Thioclava sp. GXIMD2076: one gene and its partner. The protein of the gene in region 2 binds, or shares a complex with, the protein of the main gene of each other region. Links are inferred from orthologs where the notes say so. Each region holds a gene or a part of one and is shown on either strand. Other genes may lie near its edges. The genes, in order: uvrA and mfd.

Evidence for each region.
Region 1: the proteins of mfd (region 2) and uvrA are in contact, whole or in part, in a crystal structure (PDB 4DFC), measured with the Escherichia coli proteins. The link is inferred for Thioclava sp. GXIMD2076 from one-to-one orthologs.

What each region holds. Positions count from the first base shown.
Region 1 is NZ_CP149932.1:1,951,268-1,959,125, forward strand. Bases 1,484-4,888 are described here. They hold uvrA (excinuclease ABC subunit UvrA), read left to right. Parts: upstream 1,484-1,832; coding sequence 1,833-4,688; downstream 4,689-4,888. Other genes in these bases: WDB91_RS09625 (rhodanese-like domain-containing protein), read right to left, coding at 1,484-1,576; WDB91_RS09635 (DUF4260 family protein), read left to right, coding at 4,685-4,888. Also shown: lpdA (dihydrolipoyl dehydrogenase), read left to right, coding at 1-735; WDB91_RS09620 (hypothetical protein), read left to right, coding at 941-1,180; more of WDB91_RS09625, read right to left, coding at 1,211-1,483; more of WDB91_RS09635, read left to right, coding at 4,889-5,083; WDB91_RS09640 (hypothetical protein), read right to left, coding at 5,080-5,538; WDB91_RS09645 (excinuclease ABC subunit A), read right to left, coding at 5,550-5,963; WDB91_RS09650 (hypothetical protein), read right to left, coding at 6,126-6,488; WDB91_RS09655 (enoyl-CoA hydratase/isomerase family protein), read right to left, coding at 6,601-7,650; WDB91_RS09660 (hypothetical protein), read right to left, coding at 7,706-7,858. UniProt on the Escherichia coli protein: The UvrABC repair system catalyzes the recognition and processing of DNA lesions. UvrA is an ATPase and a DNA-binding protein. A damage recognition complex composed of 2 UvrA and 2 UvrB subunits scans DNA for abnormalities.
Region 2 is NZ_CP149932.1:2,171,569-2,180,018, forward strand. What follows is about bases 2,225-6,221. They hold mfd (transcription-repair coupling factor), read right to left. Parts: upstream 5,878-6,221; coding sequence 2,425-5,877; downstream 2,225-2,424. Other genes in these bases: WDB91_RS10725 (multidrug effflux MFS transporter), read left to right, coding at 2,225-2,391; WDB91_RS10735 (component of SufBCD complex), read right to left, coding at 5,941-6,221. Outside these bases: WDB91_RS10715 (hypothetical protein), read left to right, coding at 1-335; WDB91_RS10720 (DsbA family oxidoreductase), read left to right, coding at 398-1,045; more of WDB91_RS10725, read left to right, coding at 1,168-2,224; more of WDB91_RS10735, read right to left, coding at 6,222-6,471; hemB (porphobilinogen synthase), read left to right, coding at 6,613-7,620; WDB91_RS10745 (YSC84-related protein), read left to right, coding at 7,763-8,314; WDB91_RS10750 (lytic transglycosylase domain-containing protein), read right to left, coding at 8,386-8,450. UniProt on the Escherichia coli protein: Couples transcription and DNA repair by recognizing RNA polymerase (RNAP) stalled at DNA lesions. Mediates ATP-dependent release of RNAP and its truncated transcript from the DNA, and recruitment of nucleotide excision repair machinery to the damaged site.

The DNA of each region.
Region 1 (7,858 bases), 220 kb from region 2 along the record:
AAGAAGCAGTTCGAGAAGCTGGGCATGAAGATCCGCGAGAAGACCAATGTCAAATCGCTCGACCGCAAGGCCGATAAGGTCATCGCAACGCTGGAAAAAGACGGCAAGACCGAGACGCTCGAGGTCGATACCGTTATCTCCGCCGTGGGGATTGTGGGCAATGTCGAGGGTCTGGGCCTCGAGGGGCTGGGCGTGAAGGTCGACCGCACCCATGTGGTGGTGGACGAGTTCTGCCGCACCGGTGTGGACGGTCTCTATGCCATCGGCGATATCGCGGGCGCACCGTGGCTGGCCCATAAGGCGAGCCATGAAGGCGTCATGGTGGCCGAGCTGATCGCGGGCAAACATGCCCATCCGATCAAGGAAGGCACCATCGCGGGCTGCACCTATTGCACGCCGCAGGTCGCAAGCGTCGGCATGACGGAGGCCAAGGCGAAAGCCGCGGGCCATGAGGTCAAGGTCGGTCGTTTCCCCTTCATCGGCAATGGCAAGGCGATCGCCTTGGGCGAACCCGAGGGCATGGTGAAGACCGTGTTCGATGCGAAAACCGGCGAACTGCTCGGCGCGCATATGGTGGGCGCGGAAGTGACCGAGATGATCCAGGGCTTCGTGATCGGGCGCACGCTCGAGACCACCGAGGAAGACCTGATGCATACCGTCTTCCCGCACCCGACCATTTCGGAATCGATGCATGAAGCCGTGCTCGATGCCTACGGGATCGCGATCCACTTCTGAGTGCCGGATCCATAACCATGAACGCCCGCCTTTTCAGGCGGGTGTTCTGCATTTCGGGATGATTTGCGGTGGAATTCCGCCCGCAGGCGGGGGGCTCGCGCAAGAACCCGCGCACTGGCCCTTGCGGGGCCGGAAAACAGGAATTTCGCCTTGTGGTTGTTTCCGGTCTTGCCGCAACTACGCGCAGATCTGCAAGGAGGGATATATGGCAAAGGTCGTGAATGTTCTGGTCGTGGCGCTGATCGCCGCAATCGTGATGGCGGGCGGGCGCTGGTATATGTATGTCACCAATTCCGATACGCCCTATGACGAGGTGGGGATCGCGCTCAATCGCGTGATGCCCGCGCCGGTCGCCGCATGGGGCTGCGCGAAGCTTCATGTGACCTTTGGCAAAACCCTGCCGCCTGTAGGCTGCGCCGCGCCCGATGGGGGCTGGTTGGGTTGAGGATCTCGCGGGATAGCTACCTGACTTGGGTCAGGCAGTTATCTCGCCACCCGCATCCTGCCAGTAGCGCAGGCTGACCATCGTATAGACCTCCGTATAGCCCATCTGCAGCATCATCTTGGCCGCATTCTCGGCGCGGGCACCGGAGGCACAGTAGAGCGCGACAGGCGGGCAGGTCTCGAGCGCCGGCAGGCATTCCGCGCTCTCGGGATGCGCCAGTTTCAGGAGCGATCCCACCGGAATATGCAACGCGCCCGTGGCGCGTCCGGTCTGGCGCAGCTCGCCGGCCTCGCGCACATCGATCAGGGTCAGCGTGCCTGCACGCACCCGCGTGAGGGCCTCGGCTGCGTCGATTCTGGGGATGGCGCTGCCGCGGCGGCGCAGGAAACCGAACATGTCATGCTCCTTGGAAATTTCCTGTGACATGGTGCCAATGCGGGCCCATATGCAAGGGGGTGCCTGAGGCATGGGCGGAAATTTGATCAGCACATCGACCATCTTCCGGTATTTCTGCCTCTTGGGCAGGCGTCGCCGTTGATCGCGGTGGATTTGCACAAGTTCCTTGGCTGACGTTCGTAATTTGTTCACTAAATCCCATTGGCGTTTTGCCTGCATGCGCCTATCTATGGGTCCAAGGCAACCGGAGGTCCAAATGCCCGATCTTAAAACCATCGAAATCCGTGGCGCACGGGAACATAACCTGAAGAATGTCGATCTGGATATTCCGCGGGACCAGTTCGTGGTGATCACCGGTCTTTCGGGGTCGGGGAAGTCCTCTCTGGCATTCGACACGATCTATGCCGAAGGGCAGCGGCGCTATGTCGAGAGCCTCTCGGCCTATGCGCGCCAGTTTCTCGATATGATGGGAAAACCCGATGTGGACCATATCTCGGGTCTGTCACCGGCAATCTCGATTGAACAAAAGACCACCTCAAAGAACCCGCGCTCGACGGTCGGCACCGTGACCGAGATCTATGACTACATGCGCCTTCTCTTTGCCCGCGCTGGCACGCCCTATAGCCCCGCAACCGGCCAGCCCATCGAGGCACAGCAGGTGCAGGATATGGTCGACCGCACGATGGCGATGGAAGAGGGCACGCGCGGCTATCTTCTGGCGCCCATCGTGCGCGACCGGAAAGGCGAGTATAAGAAAGAATTCCTTGAACTGCGCAAGCAGGGTTTCCAGCGGGTGAAGGTCAATGGCGAGTTCTACGAACTCGAGGAGCCGCCCGTTCTGGACAAGAAGTTCCGCCATAATATCGATGTGGTGGTGGACCGGATCGTGGTGCGCGAGGGGCTGGAGACACGGCTTGCCGACAGTTTCCGCACAGCCCTTGATCTGGCCGATGGCATTGCCATTCTCGAGACCGCGCCGCGTGAGGGCGAGGGGGAGCGGATCACGTTTTCCGAAAAATTCGCCTGTCCGGTGTCGGGCTTCACCATCCCCGAGATCGAGCCGCGGCTCTTCTCGTTCAACGCGCCCTTCGGGGCCTGCCCCGTATGTGACGGGCTGGGCGTCGAGATGTTCTTCGACGACCGCCTGGTGGTGCCGGACCAGTCGCTCTCAATCGCGGGCGGGGCGCTGGCGCCGTGGGCCAAGACCAAGAGCCCCTATGTGACGCAGACCATCAACGCTCTGTCGAAACATTACGAATTCGACAAGAAGACCCCGTGGAAGGATCTGCCCGAGAAGATCCAGACCCTGTTCCTGCATGGGTCGGGCAAGGAGGAAATCCCCTTCCGCTTTGATGAGGGCGGGCGTGTCTATCAGGTCGAACGCACCTTCGAGGGCATCATCCCCAATCTCGAACGCCGTTGGCGCGAAACCGAAAGCGCATGGTCGCGCGAGGAGATGGAGCGCTATCAGAACACCCGTCCTTGCGGGGCGTGTCACGGCTACCGTCTGAAGCCCGAGGCACTGGCCGTGAAGATCGCAGGACTGCATGTGGGGCAGGTGGTCGAGATGTCGATCAAGGATGCCTTTGCATGGGTCGATACCGTGCCCTCGCAGCTCAGCCACCAGAAGAACGAGATCGCCCGCGCCATCCTGAAGGAGATCCGCGAGCGTCTGGGGTTCCTGGTCAATGTCGGTCTCGATTATCTGACGCTTTCACGCGCGGCCGGCACGCTCTCTGGCGGCGAGAGCCAGCGGATCCGTCTGGCCAGCCAGATTGGTTCGGGGCTGACGGGCGTGCTCTATGTGCTCGACGAGCCGTCGATCGGGCTGCATCAGCGCGACAATGACCGCCTGCTGACCACGCTGAAGAACCTGCGCGATCAGGGGAATTCGGTGCTGGTGGTCGAGCATGACGAGGATGCGATCCGCCATGCGGATTACGTCTTCGACATCGGTCCGGGGGCCGGTGTGCATGGTGGCCGTGTGGTGGCGCATGGCACGCCCGAGGAACTGGCCAAGGATCCGGCCTCGATCACCGGACAGTATCTGTCGGGCAAGCGCGAGATCTCGGTCCCCGAGACGCGCCGCAAGGGGAATGGTAAGAAGATCAAGGTGGTCAAGGCCACCGGCAACAATCTGAAAAATGTCACCGCCGAGTTTCCGCTGGGCAAGTTCGTTTGTGTGACGGGCGTGTCGGGCGGCGGCAAATCAACCCTGACATTGGAGACTTTGTTCAAGACGGCATCGATGCGGCTCAATGGTGCCAAGCAGACGCCCGCGCCCTGCGAGACGATCAAGGGGCTTGAGCATCTGGATAAGGTCATCGATATCGACCAGCGTCCCATCGGGCGCACGCCGCGGTCGAACCCCGCCACCTATACTGGCGCCTTCACGCCGATCCGCGACTGGTTTGCCGGTCTGCCGGAGGCGCAGGCGCGCGGCTACAAACCGGGGCGGTTCTCGTTCAACGTGAAGGGCGGGCGCTGTGAGGCGTGTCAGGGGGATGGCGTCATCAAGATCGAGATGCACTTCCTGCCCGATGTCTATGTCGAATGCGAGACCTGCCACGGTAAACGCTATAACCGCGAGACGCTGGAGGTCCAGTATAAGGGCAAGTCGATTGCCGATGTGCTGGATATGACGGTGGAAGATGCGCAGGAATTCTTCAAGGCGGTGCCCTCGATCCGCGAGAAGATGGATGCGCTGATGGAAGTGGGGCTTGGCTATATCAAGGTGGGCCAACAGGCGACCACGCTTTCCGGCGGCGAGGCGCAGCGGGTGAAACTGTCAAAGGAACTCTCGCGCCGCTCGACGGGCCGCACGCTCTATATCCTCGACGAGCCGACCACGGGTCTGCATTTCGAGGATGTGCGCAAGCTGTTGGAAGTGCTGCACGAGCTGGTCAATCAGGGCAATACGGTGGTGGTGATCGAGCATAATCTCGATGTCATCAAGACGGCTGACTGGCTGATCGATATCGGCCCCGAAGGCGGTGATGGCGGCGGCGAGATCGTGGCCGTCGGCACACCCGAGGATGTGGCTACAGTTTCGCGCAGCCATACGGGGCGGTATCTTGCGCCGATGCTGGGGCTGAAAGTCGCGGCTGAATGATCGCGGATCAGGTTCAGGACCGGATGTGGCGCCGCCTCGAGGGCCTCGCGGTTGGCGGGGCGGCGCTTTATCTGGCCTATATGCTTGATCCCGATTGGCCGTGGTGGGTCTGGCCGGTAATCTTTCTGGCGCCCGATCTATCGTTTTTCGGCTATCTCTTCGGCCCTGCCACGGGGGCGATCACGTATAACCTGTGCCATATCTACGGGTTCGGTCTGGGGATTGCGGCACTGGGCGCGGCGGGTTGGGGAGCGGATACGGCCACCCCGTGGCTGGTGGCGGCAGGGCTTGTTGTGCTTGGCCATGCAGGCATTGACCGCGCGCTCGGCTTCGGGCTGAAGCGGCGCGCGGGATTTCAGGACACCGATCTTGGGCAAGTGGGGCGCAAGGGTTAGTCGAAGCTGCCTTTGACCACGGCGATCACCTTCTTGCTACGCGGGTCAACGCGGTAGATATGGCGTCCGACCTTGTAATAGCGCCAGTCGCCATCCACGTCGGGCAGGCTGTAGCGGCGCAGATCCATCAGCATCGAATGCTTGTAGATAGGAAAGCTGTCGCCCACGGCGAAATCGGGCTTCTTCTCGCCCTGCAGAACCCAGCGCCCTTTGGTGCCGTCCGTTGTGGGGACACGGCAGAAAGTCGAGCCGGTGGAAAGCGTCTTGCAGGTCCGCTCGCTTTCGGGCTGCTGGCGAACCAACTCTGCCCCTGCAAGGTTTTTGGGGGCATTCAACGCATTGCCGCCGTTTATGACGGTCTGGGCGGCCAGAGGTGCTGCTAGAGCCACGCTCAGTAAAACACCCCCGGCGGTCGCGCCGAGGGTGCAGATCATATTGGGTGTCAAACGGGACATGCCGTCTCCGGTCAGTTGAGGATGGAGCTTACCGCGCCGATCAGTGCCAGCATCTGGCCGGTCTTGTCGACACGATAGACCTGATCGTAGCTGCGATAGTAGGTGTAGCGCGGATCCAGACCATAGCGGCGCGGGTCGTTGATCACAACATAGTCGCGGTCGATACGCTCACCACGCTGCCAATCGTGGCGCGCACGGGCCCCGTCGCGATAGCCATCGCGGTAGTCATCGGCGCGGCGGTCATCGCGGTCGCGGTCAATGACGATCACCCGGTCATCATCGTGATGCCCGTGATCCATTTTCTTGGCGATCCCGGGGGGCAGGCCATGGCCGTTCTTCTGCCACGGCGGATCTGCCAGCGCCGCCAGCGGTGCCAGCGAGAGAGTGGTGGCGAGGATCATCGACGTTTTAATGGTCTTGTGCATGACGTACTCCTTTCGAGTTGGGTAAGAAATGCGCATAGCCCTGAAAATGTTCCATAAGCGGAATGTGGCTTGCGCGGCTTATTGCCGAACTCCGCCAAGAGCGTTGGCGAAAAAAAGCCGGGCATCGCTGGGATGCCCGGCCGGGAGAGACAGGCAAGCGCCTCAGTTGCTCAGAAGCGCGCTGACGAGGCCGATGGCCGCCACGGTTTTCAGCGTATCGCTGTCGATGCGGACAACCTTGTCGTTGACGATACGGTATTCCTGACCTTTCGGCGGAGCCGGCAGGCGCTTGAGTTGAGCGGCTGTAGGGGCATGACCCGGAGCGCTATGGCCCGAAGCTTTGGTCGCTTGTGCGTGCTGTTCGCCTTTGGCCTGCGGCTTCTGGCTGTGGTTATCCACTTTCTGCGATTGGCCGGGGGGGCATTTCTGACCCGGGGCGCAGTTATTTGCACCATGCTGGTCGGCGAAAGCCGCGCCGGACATTGCAACGAGGGCGACAGAGGCGGACATCAAAAAGCGTTTCATATAACAGCTCCGTATTTCTATTTCAGATGTCCTTTAAACGTGCTCCGTCGGATTTTTGTTGCTGTTTTTAAAAGAAAAACTTTTTTGTGTTGAGGGAACTTTTCAGCTTTGCTTAAGCTGGGGCTGCTTGTGCGCCAAAATCGATAGCCAATCCTTCTGGAAGCGGTGACAGGAGCGTCCCGAGCCGGTCCTCCGGCACGTCACCCGCCTTGAATTGCCAGATCGGTCGGCGGTCCTTGTCGATGATCTGGGCACGCACGCCTTCGATGAATTCGCCATACTGGCAGGCGCGTGCGGTGAAGCGGAACTCGTTCGAAAGAGCCTCGCGGATATCACGCGCCTCCCGCGCCATGCGGATCAGCCGCAGGGTGGCCGCCATCGACAGTGCCGATTTCTGCTGCATGGTCTTCAGTGTCTCGAGCGCGAAACTGTCGCCTGCGGTTTCCAGCTTCAACTGGATGGCGGCGATATCCTCACCCCAGAAACAACGATCGATTGTCATGCGCGCCCGCGCGATCGGTCCGTCCCCGAGCGTCTCGCCCGCGGGGAGTGCTGCGACCGTGCCAGTGTTGCAAAGCTCCTCGATCAGCGCGGACCATTGTGCCTCGCGGATTGCCCTGTCGGCAAAGCCCGCGAAGATCGCATCCGATGGTCCCATACGGGCGCCGGTCAGCCCCAGATATTCGCCGATATGTCCCGGTGCGCGCGCCAGAAGCCAGGTGCCGCCCACATCGGGGATCAGCCCGATGCCGCATTCGGGCATGGCGACCTGTGTCGAATGCCCGATGATCCGGTGGCTGACATGGCTGCCGAGCCCGACACCTCCGCCCATGACGAAGCCCTGCATGAAAGACACGATGGGTTTGGGGTAATGGGCGAGCTTGTCATTCATCCGGTATTCGTCGCGCCAGAATTCCTGGCCCAGGGCATAATCACCCGCGCGGCCCGCATGATAGACAGCGGCAATATCGCCGCCCGCACAAAAGGCGCGCTCGCCCTCGGCATCGATGATCACCAGATCGACCGCGCCGTCCTCGCGCCACTGATCAAGCGCGCGCTCGATCTCCAGACACATTGGGTGGCTTAGCGCATTAAGCGCCTTGGGGCGGGTCAGGGTAATCCGGCCCGCACGGCCTTGGATACGGGTCTGCACGTCGTCCATTCGGGGTCCTCCTCGTTCGGGGCAATGGTGGGGCAGGTGGCCGATGGCCGCAAGCTCATTGTGCCTGCAGCTGCGCCACAGCCTCGTCCCACCACAAATCATAGTCCATGAAATCCATATGGGTCTTGCCGTCGAGATAGGTGATGGTGACACTCTCCAGCCCGTAGCGCTCCACCAGATCGGTCCGGAAACGCTCGGCCCCGTTGCG
Region 2 (8,450 bases):
TGAAATGGGCACATGTCGAAGAAAACTGGACCGCGTTCAACGAAGCGATCATCGACCGCTGGCCGGAGCTGACCGAAGAGGATCTCGAGGAGATCGACGGTGACCGGCGCGCCTTCATCGCGGCGATTGTCGAGGCCACGGGCGAGGAGCCCGAGGATGTGGTCGAGCAGCTGCGCGAATGGCTTGCGGGCGAGCTGCCCTCGGATGTCGTGATGGATCCCACCCATGACAACCAGTCCATGCGCAACTCGTCCAAATATGTCGGCGAAGGCGAGGACGAGTATGACCGTGACGAGAGTTTCGGTGATGACGAGGAAGAGGATGGCTCGGCCTGAGCCCCTCTTGACCATCCGCGCGCGGCCTGAGACAGAGGGCTGACACCCTTTAGGAGAGCCTCATGATCGCGCTAGATATCTTTGCCGACCCGGTCTGCCCTTTCTGCCTGATCGGCTACGAGCGGCTCAACCGTGCGTTGGCGGAGCGGCCCGATCATCCGTTCCGGCTGGCATGGCACCCCTTCCAGCTGAACCCCGCGATGCCGCGCGAGGGCATGAACCGCGCTGATTACCTGCAGGCCAAATTCGGTCAGGACGGCGCGGTCAGGATGCACCAGCAGCTACTGGATATCGCCGCGGCCGACAATCTGCCGCTCGACCCCCTGAAAGTGATCCGCCAGCCCAATACACTTGATGCGCTGCGTCTGGTCTATTGGGCGGGGCTCGAGGAACGTGGCACGGCAGTGATGTCGGGGCTGATGACCGCCCATTGGTATGAGGGGCGTGATATCGGCGATCTGCGGGAGCTGATAGAAATCGCCAAGAATGCGGGGCTCGATGCGGAGATGACGGCGCGGCTTCTGGCGAGCGATGCCGATCGCGATACCATCGCCACCCGTGACGCCCATGCGCGCGAACGCGGGATCACTGCGGTGCCGACCTTCATTGTCTCAAACACCCACGCCATTTCGGGCGCGCAACCCAAAGAGCTCTGGCTTCAGGTGATCGACGAGCTGTCGGGCGCACCGGATGGCACCGTTCTGAACTGAGCGTTTCAGTTCTCGCACATTTCCGTGTGGGCCTGTGCCTTTTTGCGCGGGCTTAAAGATGGACGACCTGAGGCTGCTTACTATAGTCAGCCTTAGAATATACCCCATTTATCGAGATATTCATGACTCATCTGGACCACAGCGTTGCCCAGACGGCCCGAACCCTGTCGCTGCGCGAGTTCACCGTCATGCTGGCTTCCCTGATCGCAACCGTCGCGTTTTCGATCGATGCGATGCTCCCTGCCCTCGGCGATATCGCCGCAGCCCTTACCCCCGAGGATGTCAACCGCGCACAACTCGTGCTGACCTCCTTCGTCTTCGGGATCGGTGCAGGCACGTTCTTCGTCGGGCCGATCTCGGATGCGTTCGGGCGCCGGATCACGATCGCGGGCGGGATTGTCGTCTACATCATCGGGGCACTGATCGCGGCCTCCGCGCAAACGCTGGAAGCGCTTCTGTTCGCGCGCTTCATCCAAGGGCTTGGTGCCGCCGCCCCGCGTCTGGTGCCGATGGCATTGGTGCGCGACATGTATGCGGGTCGAGAGATGGCGCAGGTCACCTCGATCATCATGATGATCTTCATCATCGTGCCCGCCCTCGCGCCCTCGATCGGTGCGGTGATCATCGCTTTCTCCGAATGGCGCGCGATCTTCTATGTCTTCTGCGTCTTCGGCCTGATCGGGGTCAGCTGGCTCTTCCTGCGCCAGCCCGAAACCCTGCCCCCCGAGCGTCGCCGCCCGCTGAAATTCAAGCCGCTTCTGGCCGGGGCTGTCGAAGTGATCTCCGACAGTCAGGTGCGCCTCTTCATCATCATCATGACGCTCGGTTTTGCGCAGATGTTCTCGGCGGTCAGTTCGGCCGAGCAGCTCTACAAGGCCTATGGCGTGACCGACCGCTTCCCGCTCTGGTTCGCGCTCGGCGCGCTGATGGCAGGCAGCTTCTCCTTCATCAACTCGCGCCTCGTCGTGCGTCTGGGGATGCGCCGCATCGTGTCGGTGGCTTACCGGGTCCAGGTGGTGATCTCGCTCGTCATGCTGGGGCTCGAGCTTTCCGGCATGCCACAATCGGGTTGGGGCTTTGCGGTGTTCTTCCTCTATTTCGTGTCGGTTTTCGCGATGGCGGGGATTACCTTCGGCAATCTCAACGCGCTGGCTATGCAGAATATGGGCCATCTGGCGGGCATGGCGGCCTCGGTCATCACCGCGCTCTCGACGCTCGGATCAGTGCTGATTGCGGCACCTGTCGGGCTGGCCTTCAACGGCACCGTGATGCCGCTGGTGATTGCGACCTGTCTGTGCTCGGGGCTGGCCGCGATTCTCATGACACGGACCAACAACGACGTGTAAATAAATGAGAAGCCGGGGAAACCCCCGGCTTTCTTATTTCTTCGCCTTCTCGGCCTCGCGCACCTTGGCTGCCAGATCGCGGGCAATTGCAAATGTGCCTTTGATCTTGTCGGCGTCATTGGTCCAGTCGCGGCGGATCATCAGCTTGTTGTCGCGCAGCTTCGCCAAATCACGTTCCGTCGTAAGATAATCGACCAAGCCTGCGGGATTGGGGAACTTATCGTTATGGAACTGGATCGTGACGCCTTTCGGTCCGGCATCCAGCTTGCCGATATGGGCCCGTTTGCACATGCCCTTGATGCGGATCACCAGCAGGAGCGTATTCACCTCCTTGGGGAGCGGCCCAAACCGGTCGATCAGCTCGGCGGCAAAGCCTTCCATCTCGACCTTGGTCACCACTTGGCTCAACCGGCGGTAAAGACCCAGACGCACATCCAGATCGGGGATATAGCTCTCGGGGATCGTCACCGGAACGCCGATATTGATATTGGGCGACCATTCGCCATCGGACACATCCTCGCCCAGCTCGCCCGATTTCAGCTTCGAGATCGTTTCCTCGAGCATGGACTGGTAAAGCTCATAGCCCACTTCCTTGATATGGCCGGATTGCTCTTCACCCAAGATGTTGCCTGCGCCCCGCAAGTCCAGATCCTGACTTGCAAGATTGAACCCTGCGCCAAGGCTGTCGAGCGAGCCCAGTAGCCGCAGCCGTCTGGTCGCCTGCGGTGTCAGCGGCATGCGCGGCTTGGTCGTCAGATAGCAATAGGCCCTCATCTTGGACCGCCCGACCCGCCCGCGGATCTGGTAGAGCTGGCTCAGGCCGAACATATCGGCGCGGTGGATGACCATCGTATTGGCAGTCGGGATATCGAGGCCCGATTCAACGATCGTTGTGGCCAGCAAGACATCATATTTACCGTCATAAAAGGCATTCATCCGCTCGTCGAGTTCACCCGCCGCCAGTTGCCCATGCGCGGTGATGAAGGTCACCTCGGGCACCTCGTTGCGCAGGAAGTCTTCTATCGCGGCCAGATCGGTGATGCGCGGCACGACATAGAAGCTTTGCCCGCCACGGAAACGCTCGCGCAGCAGTGCCTCGCGGATGGTCACCGTATCGAATTCCGAGACATAGGTGCGGATTGCCAGACGGTCCACCGGCGGTGTTCCGATGACCGATAGATCCCTGACTCCGGTCAGCGAAAGTTGCAGGGTGCGCGGGATCGGGGTTGCCGTCAGCGTAAGCACATGGATATCCGAGCGCATCTCTTTGAGGCGCTCCTTATGCTGAACGCCAAAATGTTGTTCTTCGTCAATGACGAGGAGGCCAAGGTTCATGAACTTCACCGCCTTGGCCAGCACCGCATGGGTGCCGATGACGATATCGACCGATCCATCCGCCAGCCCTGCGCGCGTGGCTGCAGCCTCCTTGGCCGAGACAAAGCGCGACAGGGGCCGGACATTGATTGCCGTGCCGCGGAACCGTTCGGCAAAGGTCTTGTAGTGCTGGCGGGCCAGCAGCGTTGTGGGTGCGATGATCGCCACCTGCACGCCCGCACTGGCCGCGATAAAGGCGGCGCGCATCGCCACTTCGGTCTTGCCAAAGCCCACATCGCCCACCACCAACCGGTCCATCGGTGTGCCGGATTTCAGGTCGTTCACAACATCCTCGATGGCCGCTAACTGGTCATCGGTCTCGCTATAGGGGAAGCGCGCGGCGAAGGCTTCCCATTCGTGATGCGGCACCTCGAGAATGGAGGCCTTGCGCAGATAGCGCTCCGCCGCGATCCGCATCAGCTTGTCGGCAATCTCGCGGATACGCTCTTTCAGCCGCGCTTTCTTGGCCTGCCATGCGCCGCCACCGAGCTTGTCGAGGAGACCGTCCTCATGCCCGAACCGGCTGAGCAGCTCGATATTGACCACCGGAAGGAACAGCCTGTCGCCACCGGCATATTCCAAAAGCACACAATCCAAAGGCGCGCCCAGGGCAGAAACCGTCTCGAGCCCCTTATAACGCCCGACCCCATGATCCACATGGACCACCAGATCCCCTTGAGACAGCGATTGAGCTTCGGTCAGGAAGTTCTCGGCTTTACGTTTCTTTTTAGGTTTTCGGATCAGCCGGTCGCCCAGGACGTCCTGTTCGGAGATCACGGTCAGCGCCGGATCATCGCCCTTGGGCGGCGCCTCGAATCCCTGATCCAGCGTCCAGACCGTCAGGTTGACCCCGGGACCGATCTGGCGCGCATCGGTGATTAGCCGTGCAATCTGGAGACCCTCATCCTCCATCAGCCCCTGCAGGCGTTCGCGCGCGCCTTCGGACCACGAGGCAATCACCACCGGCCCGAATTTCAGTCGTGCTTGAATATGGTCTCGCAAGGTCCCGAAAAGGCTCACTTCTTCCTGTTGACGCTCTGGCGCGAAGCTGCGCCCGATCCGCGCTTCCGCATCCAGAATGCCGGGGCCAGGCGGTGCCGACAGCACCTGAAACGCAATCACGCGCCGGTCTTTCAGCGCCTCTTGCCATGCTGCATCATCCAGATAGAGAAGTTTGGGCGCGGCCGGTTTATAGACGCTATCCACCCGATCGCGCCGCGTCATCGCCTCGCGGCGGGTGTCATACTGGTCCGAGATCTGCTCCCAGCGGGTGTCGCGCAACACCGTAGTCTGGTCGTCCAGCATGACCGAAGCCTCTGGAAGATAGTCGAAAATCGTCTCGAGCCTCTCGTGGAAAAAGCCCAGCCAATGCTCCATTCCGGCATGTTTGCGCCCTGCCGAGACCGCCTCGTAAAGCGGATCCTCCGCGCCGCCCGCGCCAAATTCGATCCGGTAATTCTGGCGGAAACGGGTGATGGAAGGCTCGTCGAGGATCACTTCCGATACTGGCGCCAGTTCGATCCGGGTCAACTTCTCGGTCGTGCGCTGGGTGGCCGGATCAAACCGGCGCGCCCCATCGAGCACATCACCCCACAGATCCAACCGTACCGGACCGCCTTCACCGGGTGGATAGATGTCGATGATACCGCCACGAACGGCGAATTCTCCCGCCTCCGAAACCGTCGGCACCGGCGAGAACCCCATCCGCGTCAGAAAGCCACGCAGGGCCTCGTCCTTGAGCTGCCCACCCACCTTGGCGGTAAAGGAGTTCTCGGCAAGCACCTGACGTGCAGGAATTTTCTGCATGGCAGCCGAAATTGTCGTCAGCAGCACGAAGGGTCCCGGAACTCCCGTTTGCAGGGCCGCGAGCGTGGCCATCCGCGCCGCGGAAATCTCGGGATTGGGCGAGACGCGATCATAGGGCAGACAGTCCCACGCCGGAAAACTCAACACGGTGACATGGGGGGCAAAGAAGCCGAGCGCGAGCCGCATCGCTTCGAGCCTGCGGTCATCGCGTGCCACATGCACGACGCTCTGACCCCGTTCCAGCTCGCGCAGAAGCAATCTGGCGTCATAGCCCTCGGGGGCGCCGGAAAGAACGAAATGCGTCATCTTGTGCAGCCTTTGTCTGTTGCGCGCCGTGCGCGCCGGTCGGGGGTTAGATAGGGGCCGTGCTCACCAAAGTCGAATGCTGTGATGGAGAAGATTGATCAGCATTCCCCAGATGGCGGTGAGAAAAATAGAGGCCATTCCAAGCAATTGCACACGGAAGCGGATGCGATGCAGCAAATCGGCGATCTGCCCTGCCTCCGCGCGCGTTGCCAGTGCGGCAAGGGTGGCGGCATTACGCATCGCCATGATCATCACAACGCTCAATGGCACCACCAAAAACAGGCAGGCCTGCGCGAGCTCGGCCCCGTAATAGAACCCGCTGAACACAAGAAAACTCGTCAGACACCACCAGAGCGCCGTAAGCGCCGTGCGCGCGCGGCCAAAACGCAGCAGGCGACGCGCGTTCACGCCGCCAAGCGCCACGAGATCGGGTGCCAGGCTGGTGTCGCGCCGATATTGCGTAACCAGATCATAGGGCACGCCCATGATGAAATGCGAGGCGGTAGACCACGCGACAGCAAGGATCACCCAATACCAAATACTGGAAAATGACCGCATATCGATCAGCGAAAAGAGCGTCTGGCTAAGGTCCACTTTTGTCTTCTTTTTACTGGCTCGCGTGGATGTGTCCTTTTCCTAGCCGATTCAACGCATAGAGGGAAGCATCCATGGACCCAAAAGGCTTGAGTTTCTGGCGTCTGCATGGCACGTCAGCGACAGTAATGGAGACTTATGATGACACCTCTTTTCCCCTCCTTCCCGCATAACCGCATGCGCAGACTGCGCCGCACGGCTGCGCTGCGCGATCTGGTGCAAGAAAACCGCCTGAGCGTCAAAGACCTCATCTGGCCGATTTTCATTACCGATGTCGAAGGGGCGGATGTCGAGGTGCCCTCCATGCCCGGTGTCTTCCGCAAGACCGTCGAGGGGGCTGTGCGCGCCGCCGAGGAAGCCGCCCAGCTGGGCATTCCGGCGCTCTGTCTCTTTCCCTATACCGATCCTTCGGTGAAGACCGAGACCTGCGAAGAGGCGTGGAACCCCGAGAATATCACCAACCGCGTGATCCGCGAGATCAAGAAGCGCGTCCCCGAGATCGCGATCATGACCGATATCGCGCTCGATCCCTATAATTCGCTCGGCCATGACGGGCTGGTGAAAGACGGGATCATCCTCAACGACGAAACCGTTGAGGCGCTTGTGAAAATGGCTCTTGCGCAGGCCGAGGCCGGGGCTGATATCCTCGGGCCTTCGGATATGATGGATGGCCGTATCGCCGCGATGCGCAAGGCGATCGAGGATGCGGGCTATGGCCGCGATGTCTCGATCCTGAGCTATTCGGCGAAATTCGCCAGCGTCTATTACAGCCCCTTCCGCGACGCGGTTGGTGCCTCCGGCGCGCTCAAGGGCGACAAGAAAACCTATCAGATGAATCCGGCAAACTCCGATGAGGCGCTGCGACTGGTCGCCCGCGATCTGGCCGAAGGCGCCGATATGGTGATGGTCAAGCCGGGGCAGCCCTATCTTGATGTCTGCCGCCGTGTGAAAGACGAGTTCGGTGTGCCGACCTTCGCCTATCAGGTTTCGGGCGAATACGCGATGGCGATGGCTGCAATCCGCAATGGCTGGCTCGATCATGACAAAGTGATGCTTGAAAGCCTGATCGGGTTCAAACGTGCGGGATGTGACGGGGTGCTGACCTATTTCGCACCGGCGGCTGCCCGCGCATTGGCCAATGGCGGCTGAACAAGCCTCTGGATATAGGCTGGTTTCATCCGATGGGAAGTGACAGGGTCAAATTTTCGGGCTACTCTTTCAGGGAACCAAGGGCATGTCCCATCAAGACGGGCGGTCAAGCCCGATGCAAAATCGAGCGAGAGGCAGTGAGATGATTTCCAGACGTAACCTTCTGGCAATGGGCGGCGCCGCCTGCGGGCTGGCGGCCTGTGGCAATGGTGTGGGCTCCAATGCAGGGCCCCAGATCGATGCGCGCGTCGATGCAACGCGGAACTTCCTGATCAGCCGCTACCCCGGCACGCAGGAGCTGATGGATAAGGCGGTCGGCGTGCTCTATATGCCGCTGGTGACCGAAGCCGGTTTCGGTATAGGTGGCGCCTACGGGCGCGGTGCGCTGCGCATCAACGGCGTAACCGTGGATTATTACGCGATCACCTCGGCCTCCGTGGGTTTCCAGATCGGCGCGCAGCAATATGCCCATGCGCTGTTCTTCATGACCCCCGAGGCGCTTTCGGGGTTCCGTCGCGCCGATGGCTGGCAGATTGGCGCGGATGCGAAATATGCACTTCCCGATCGTGGCGGCTCGCTGGGCACCGATACCACGACCTCGCGCGCACCTGTGATCGCGCTGGTCTTCGGTCAGGCAGGTCTGATCGCGGGGGCCTCGCTGGCCGGTGCAAAATACACCCGCATCATCCCGTAAAATCCATATATTCCAAAAGAAAAGCACGCGATTTTCGCGTGCTTTTTTAATGTCCGGTCGTAGCTGTCTGATCAGCTTCCCAGAATGACCTTCACATAGTTCATGGTCTCCTGATAGGGCGGAATACCGTTATATT